Regions from separate parts of the Paraburkholderia sp. BL27I4N3 genome, predicted to be linked through region 3. Evidence: predicted binding sites of a transcription regulator. Region 3 holds the regulator's gene; each other region holds the start of a gene.
What was found. The regulator LexA, encoded in region 3, represses DNA repair genes until DNA is damaged. The targets are predictions, from matches to a motif close to ACTGTATNNNNATACAGT.
Positions count from the first base shown of each region.

Region 1: a site for LexA is predicted at 1,240-1,257, ahead of imuA (translesion DNA synthesis-associated protein ImuA). Genes of this name have one in related genera too.
Region 2: a site for LexA is predicted at 1,259-1,276, ahead of dinB (DNA polymerase IV). Genes of this name have one in related genera too.

Region 1 covers NZ_QREJ01000001.1:3,039,062-3,041,327, forward strand. The annotation lists gene B0G71_RS13845 (DNA polymerase Y family protein) at 1-431, opposite strand, end outside; gene imuA (translesion DNA synthesis-associated protein ImuA) at 331-1,170, opposite strand; rRNA gene rrf (5S ribosomal RNA) at 1,588-1,701, opposite strand; rRNA gene B0G71_RS13860 (23S ribosomal RNA) at 1,910-2,266, opposite strand, start outside.
Region 2 covers NZ_QREJ01000001.1:7,960,878-7,963,143, forward strand. The annotation lists gene dinB (DNA polymerase IV) at 1-1,142, opposite strand, end outside; gene B0G71_RS36125 (aminotransferase class V-fold PLP-dependent enzyme) at 1,413-2,266, shown strand, end outside.
Region 3 covers NZ_QREJ01000001.1:1,900,871-1,903,136, forward strand. The annotation lists gene B0G71_RS08805 (DUF2939 domain-containing protein) at 1-516, opposite strand, end outside; gene B0G71_RS08810 (hypothetical protein) at 618-962, opposite strand; gene lexA (transcriptional repressor LexA) at 1,067-1,717, opposite strand; gene B0G71_RS08820 (sulfate ABC transporter substrate-binding protein) at 2,032-2,266, shown strand, end outside.

The DNA of each region.
Region 1 (2,266 bases), 1.1 Mb from region 3:
AACAACGCGCGCAAGCCGCCAAACAACCTCAAACCGGAGCCGACTTCCAGCAACAGGGTGTGCGCGTCGGCAAGCGACACTTTGGGTGTGTACGTCAGCAAGGCAAGCGCTATGGCTTCGAATGCCTGAGTTTCGCGGGCGAGATCGGCAGCAAGCAGTTCAAGCCCCGGCGCCAACGCCAAGGCGTACGAACGCGAATGCCCCGCGTGCACGCCGGCACGCAGTGCGTCGAGATCCGGCATCAGGATGTGCGCGTGGTCGGCTAGCGCGTAACAACGCTCTTCGACGATGTTGTCGGCATCGTGAAGTTGGCTTGTCTCGTCGCTCGATTCACGCCGATTCGGCTTCGCGAGCGAACCATCCGGGAGCGGCGCGAGAGACTTCACCGCTTCCAGCGACAAGAGTGGCAATGTGACTGCGATCCACAGCATGTTTGATCTCTGGCCCTTGATGGCCACCGACTCCGTTTTCCGGCAACAAGACGCTTTGTAAAGGTAAAACGAGACGAAGAGGCTCGGCTAGCGGCGGCCCGCGACGCTTGAAGATGTCGATCGACAAACCAATCTCCTGCAGCCATTGACGACGGTTGATCGTCTGCGCATTGGCCGGCAGCAGCGGCTCGCAGATCATTCGCAATGGCGCCGGGGAAGATTGCGTGGCGGCCTCGACAGGCCGAATCAAAAATGCCAGCGATGCCGATTCTTGAGCCGCCACTTGCAGACGCCTGACTTTGTCGGCACGAGCATTCGGCAGCCAAACCAGGACCGCGCCGATGCCGTCCTGCTTCAAGGCCTGAGCGGCGGCCCACAAGGCCTGGTCTTCACTCGAGCGGACCCATAAGACTCGCTCGACATCGACACCCCAAGCTCTCAATGCGGCGGCGCACGGCTGATACGGAGGCGCCACGAGCATGACATGCCGCTTGGCGTGTTTCGTCAGATGACACAGTGCATGGGCTAGCAGACGTACTTCACCCACTCCACCATGCTCGATCAACAACTCCGTCAGACCGCCTGCTGACCAGCCTTGTCCCGGCAACACCCGATCCAGCGCGGCATAGCCGCTGGAAATCACACGCGAATCTGCCTCGGCAAGTTCATTGCCCTGCCATACCTGACGCCGTAATTGAGACGTCAGGGCGGTCGTCGCAAGCTGAATCGCTGCTGCCATAGACACGCTCTTGAATTAGGGAATGCTCCGCCCTGCCCGGCATCGAGCAAGCAGAGGTGACGAGTTTTCACTGTATATTTATACAGTATTTTGGGATGAATGTTAAGACGGAGGGATGCTGGCAAGTTGGCGCGGGGAGAGGCGCTGGCAACCGACTGCGATCGTCGGCTAGCCTCCATCCGTCAAGACGGGTTTGCCGACGCCTTACCTCGCAATCGACGAATCCTGCGGCGTGAAGATGTGGATGCCGGACGGGCGTATCTGGAACTGACGGGTTACGCGGATGCGCGGCGGATGGGGCGGGAGTGAAGGCGGGTTCTGCGGTGGGGTTATGCGGCGGGTTTTTCCGCGTATGGCGGCGGGCTAAACGCAGAAACCCCACCTTTGCGGGGTGGGGTTTCTGTTTGCTGCTGGGGAGCCTGACGATTACCTACTTTCACACGGGTAATCCGCACTATCATCGGCGTGGAGTCGTTTCACGGTCCTGTTCGGGATGGGAAGGGGTGGGACCGACTCGCTATGGTCATCAGGCATGACTTGTTGCTGCACTGCTTGTGGAGCAATACAGCCAATCGGGAAGAAGTAGTTTCTGGTGATGCTCACCAGGGGTAAAGCTGTTGGGGTTGTGTTGTTTCTGGCACAACACGATCACTTAACCTGAGTGGCCTTGCCCCCTTCGGGGGTGGGATGCCCGTCCAGTGCTGAAGCACTGACGATCATCGCGAAACACACCTGTTATAGGATCAAGCCTTACGGGCAATTAGTATCAGTTAGCTTAACGCATTACTGCGCTTCCACACCTGACCTATCAACGTCCTGGTCTTGAACGACCCTTCAAGGGGCTCGAAGCCCCGGGGATATCTCATCTTAAGGCGAGTTTCCCGCTTAGATGCTTTCAGCGGTTATCTCTTCCGAACATAGCTACCCGGCGATGCCACTGGCGTGACAACCGGTACACCAGAGGTTCGTCCACTCCGGTCCTCTCGTACTAGGAGCAGCCCCCTTCAAATATCCAGCGCCCACGGCAGATAGGGACCAAACTGTCTCACGACGTTTTAAACCCAGCTCACGTACCTCTTTAAATGGCGAACAGCCA
Region 2 (2,266 bases), 6.1 Mb from region 3:
AAATCCAGCGTGAATTGAGCCGGCGCGTCGCTCTCTGTCGCTCCCGCGCGTTGGAGGCCGCCTGCCTTCACGCCCAGCAACCTGATGGATTTAACCAGTTCGACCCGTTTCAGACATTGGGTGGCCGCGTGGCGCAGTGCCTTGGCGTCCGCAACCGGCTCCTGGAGTGTGACGTCACGCGTCACTGTCTGAAAGTCGTTGAAGCGGAGCTTGATCCCGATCCTGCGCGCGAGATAGCCTTTACGCTGCAAGTCCGACGCCACCTGTTCGCATAAACGGGTAAATGCAGTACCGAGTTCCCGCCTGTGTCGTACGGCGTGCAGGTCCTGCTCGAAGGTGGTCTCGCGGCTCATCGAGACAGGCTCGCTATAAGTGACCACTGGTCTGTCATCGAGCCCATGGGAAACTCTGCGAAGCCATGCGCCATAGCTCCGTCCGAACTGTTCGATTAGCCATTGCTCGCTGCATGCGGCAATGTCACCGATGGTCGTTATCCCTAGAGACGTCAGCTTGGCGTTAGCCTTCGGCCCGATACCGTTGATTTTTGCGGCAGCCATCGGCCAGATCCTGGCTTGCAGATCCTCACGCCGCAGAATGGTGATGCCGTCTGGCTTCTGGATGTCCGAACATAGTTTTGCCAGAAGCTTATTAGGCGCAATGCCAACCGAACATGTGAGATTGGTCGCCTCGAAGACGGCCGATTTCAGCTTCCGTGCAATTTGCTCCGATTCGTCGTTCAGAAGCGATAGATCGGCGTAGACCTCGTCGATGCCCACGTCCTCGACTGTCGGACTGACAGACCGGATTGCGTCCTTGAACAGTCGTGAGTACGTTCGATAGAGATCAAAGTTCACTGGAAGGAGAATGGCATCCGGCGCCAGCCGGGCTGCCTGCATGGTGGGCATCCCGGAATGAACTCCGAGTGCTCGTGCTTCATAGGTTGCGGTCGTCAGGACGCCTCTGCCCGTATAGTCGCGTAAGCGCGCGAAGTCACGCGTCCCATCGGCGTTCATTCGGGGCGCGTCCGAACGACGGCCGGCAACCACCATGGCTTGGCCCCGCAGTTCCGGATACTGCGAAAGTTCACAGGACGCAAAGAATGCGTCCATGTCAATATGGGCTATGCGCCTGTCATCTGGCATGCCTTGATACTCAAAAATAGCGTTCACGGTCTGGCTTGGCCAATGGGCGCTTATCTGGACCCCAGTCATGAACGTCGATATAGCGAGAAGTCGCGTTCTGCGGCGCAAATACCTAGACTGTACATTCATACAGTATTTTTGTCAGGTCGTCGGCCCTCGGGAACTGTTTTGGGCTTCGATCCGAATGGCAAAATGCTTTTTGCCTCAGCCATAGATCGCTTTCGTTAGAATCTGTTTTCGATCCTTATATTTCTAAAACCGGAGACCAACGTGCCAGGCTTACTTCCCGATGTCGACCCCGAGGGGCTCCTCGAATATTCAGTCGTCTACACCGACCGATCCATCAATCACATGTCGCAACTCTTCCAGGGAGTCATGCGCGATATTTCCGATTCGCTGAAGAAGGTCTACAACGCGAAGTCGGCCGTGGTCGTCCCGGGCAGCGGGACTTTCGGCATGGAAGCCGTTGCCCGGCAGTTCGCAACGAACAGGAAATGTCTGGTCATCCGCAATGGCTGGTTCAGTTATCGCTGGACGCAGATTTTCGACATGGGCGGCATTCCGTCTGAATCGATCGTGCTGAAGGCGCGCCCGGTCGAACAAGGGAGACAGGCGGCCTACGCACCGCCGCCGATCGAAGACGTGGTCGCTGCGATCAGGGAGAACAAGCCGGATCTGGTGTTTGCGCCGCATGTCGAGACCGCGTCCGGGATCATGCTGCCGGACGCTTATTTGCGCGCGGTGGCCGACGCTGTGCATGCCGTCGGCGGCATGTTCGTACTGGATTGCATTGCCTCCGGCACGGTCTGGGTCGACATGAAGGCGAGCGGCGTCGACGTTCTGATCAGCGCGCCGCAAAAGGGATGGAGCGCTTCACCGTGCTGCGGGCTGGTCATGCTGAGCCCGCTTGCACGCGAAAGAATCGACGGAACGACGAGCACCAGTTTCGCTTGCGATCTTCGCAAATGGCTGCAGATCATGGAAGCCTACGAGAACGGCGGGTTCGCATATCACGCAACGATGCCCACGGACGGTCTCGCGGTCTTGCGGGACGTCATGAAGGAGACCGAGACATACGGCTTCGATAAAGTGAGAGCGGAGCAGCTTGAACTCGGCAAGCGCGT
Region 3 (2,266 bases):
TTGTGGGGGCGTGGCATTGGCATTCCCATTCACCGCGTTGCCGGCCGGAGGCGCTGCCGGTGCCGGTGCGGTCGCGGCGGCGTCGGACGGATTGTTCGCGGCCGGCGGCGCGGGCGGCCGCTCACCCGGATCGCCGCGCGGCGGCATGCCGTTCAGCAAGGCCGCGACACCGTCCGGTGTGGCATAGGCATCCACGAGCGGGCCGATCAACGCGACGCCGATCATCGCGCCAATGGCGGCCAATGGATTGCCGTTGCTGTGCGCGCCAAGCCGGCGTGTCAGCAGGCCGGCGACCTGTTCCTTCAGGCTCTCACGCAACGCGGGGAAGTCGACGTACTGATTGACCGTTTGCGCATCGCGCGCATCGGCCGCGCGTTTGAGATTGTTCAGCGCGATGTACGGCGACGCGTAAGCAAACCCCAGAGCGGCGATCACCACGATCACGACGAGTGTGACGATCAGCGGCTTTGTGGCGCCGCCTCTGCTGCCGCGTTGGGTATGTTTCGGAACTGCCATCGAGTGGGACTCTCCATCAGGTGTGATCTAACGTGGACCACGGCCACGCGAAAACGATCCCACGCAATGCAATCTCTCGCCGCCCGCTCAAGACCGGGTCATCACGACTCGAACACCGCGCCGTGGACGTTGGCTTCGTCGGCGATGCAGCGGTCGATCATGCGGCAAACGGCGTCCATCGTGCCGACCATGATGAGACGCGACGGCCCGTGATAGACCCGCACCGGTGCGCGACGCGCCGGTTCGGCCGTATTCAGGCCGGAATTCAACGACACGCGGGCAAACGCCGGCAACGACGAAGGCAAGCTCGACGCAGCCTCGGGCGAGTCGAACAGCGACGGTGTGCTGCGCGTGGCCGCCTCGATCAATGAGCACGGCACCAGCTTGCGAAGGTGACGCAGACGACCGAACTGGCGAAAGGGCAGCAGGCGGGCAAGACGTTCCATGAGACTCTCCAGACGATGCAACGTTGATGCGGCGTTGATGCAGTGTCGATGCGACATTGACGCGGCTTTTTATTCTGTCGAACGCGCAAAAGGGTTAGAGCTGGTTAGAACTCGCCGGGGCGAATCAGCCCCACGGCGATACCCTCCAGCGCGAACTCCGCACTGCCGGTTTCAACGAAGATGTTTTCGTAATCGGGGTTCTCGGCGATCAGTTCGAGCCCATTCGGCCGGCGCTTCAGGCGCTTGACCGTGACGTCGTCGCCCAGCCGGGCAATGATGATCTGGCCGTCTTTCGCTTCGCTGCGCTTTTGCACCGCGAGCAGATCGCCGTCGAAGATGCCCGCGTCGCGCATGGACAGCCCGCGCACCTTCAGCAGGTAATCGGGCTTGCTCGAGAACAGCGCCGGGTCGCACGCGTAGTGCTGCGAGATATGTTCCTGCGCGAGGATCGGGCTGCCGGCGGCAACGCGCCCGATCAGCGGCAGCGACAGTTGCATGATGCTGGCGTGCGGCAGCGTGAACTGGTGCGGCGAGTCTTCCGGACCGGCCAGCAGGCGAATGCCGCGCGATGCGCCGGCCGCGAGTTCGATCACGCCCTTGCGGGCGAGTGCGCGCAGATGTTCTTCTGCCGAATTGGCCGAGCTGAAACCCAGCTCGGCGGCGATCTCCGCGCGGGTGGGCGGAAAGCCGGTGCGTTCGATAGCCCTGCGGATCAGATCGAAAACCTGCTGCTGTCGTGCGGTGAGTTTGGTCATGGCGCCACTGTATGTATGAACAGGTGACTGTATTTTTATACAGTATTCGGCGCAATTCAAGCTTTACTTTAAGTTCGGGGCGAAGGGCGGCGTTCCAGCGCCGTCAAACGATGCTTTAACAGCCGTTTTCGTTCAGCAACGCCTTATCCAGCTGTCGTTACCACTTTTGAGTATTAAAAAATGAAGAAACATTATTTTTAATGATGAAAGCCCTTCGATAGACTGGGCCTCCAGTTGACGTTCATGTGCACGTGACCGCGACACAAGAAAAGACATCACACGCTGTTTCAGCGGACAACGCGGAGAAAGTTGACATGAAATACCAAGGTACGGGGCTGGCAGGCAGGACGAAGAAACTGATCGCGGCGCTAGCATTGGGCGCGGCGGGCGCGCTCGGCGTGATGGCGCAGGCGCACGCCGCCGACACGACGCTGCTGAACGTCTCCTACGACCCGACGCGCGAGCTGTATCAGGACGTCAACCAGGCGTTCGGCAAGGAGTGGAAAGCGAAGACGGGCGAGACGATCACCTTCAAGCAGTCGCACGGCG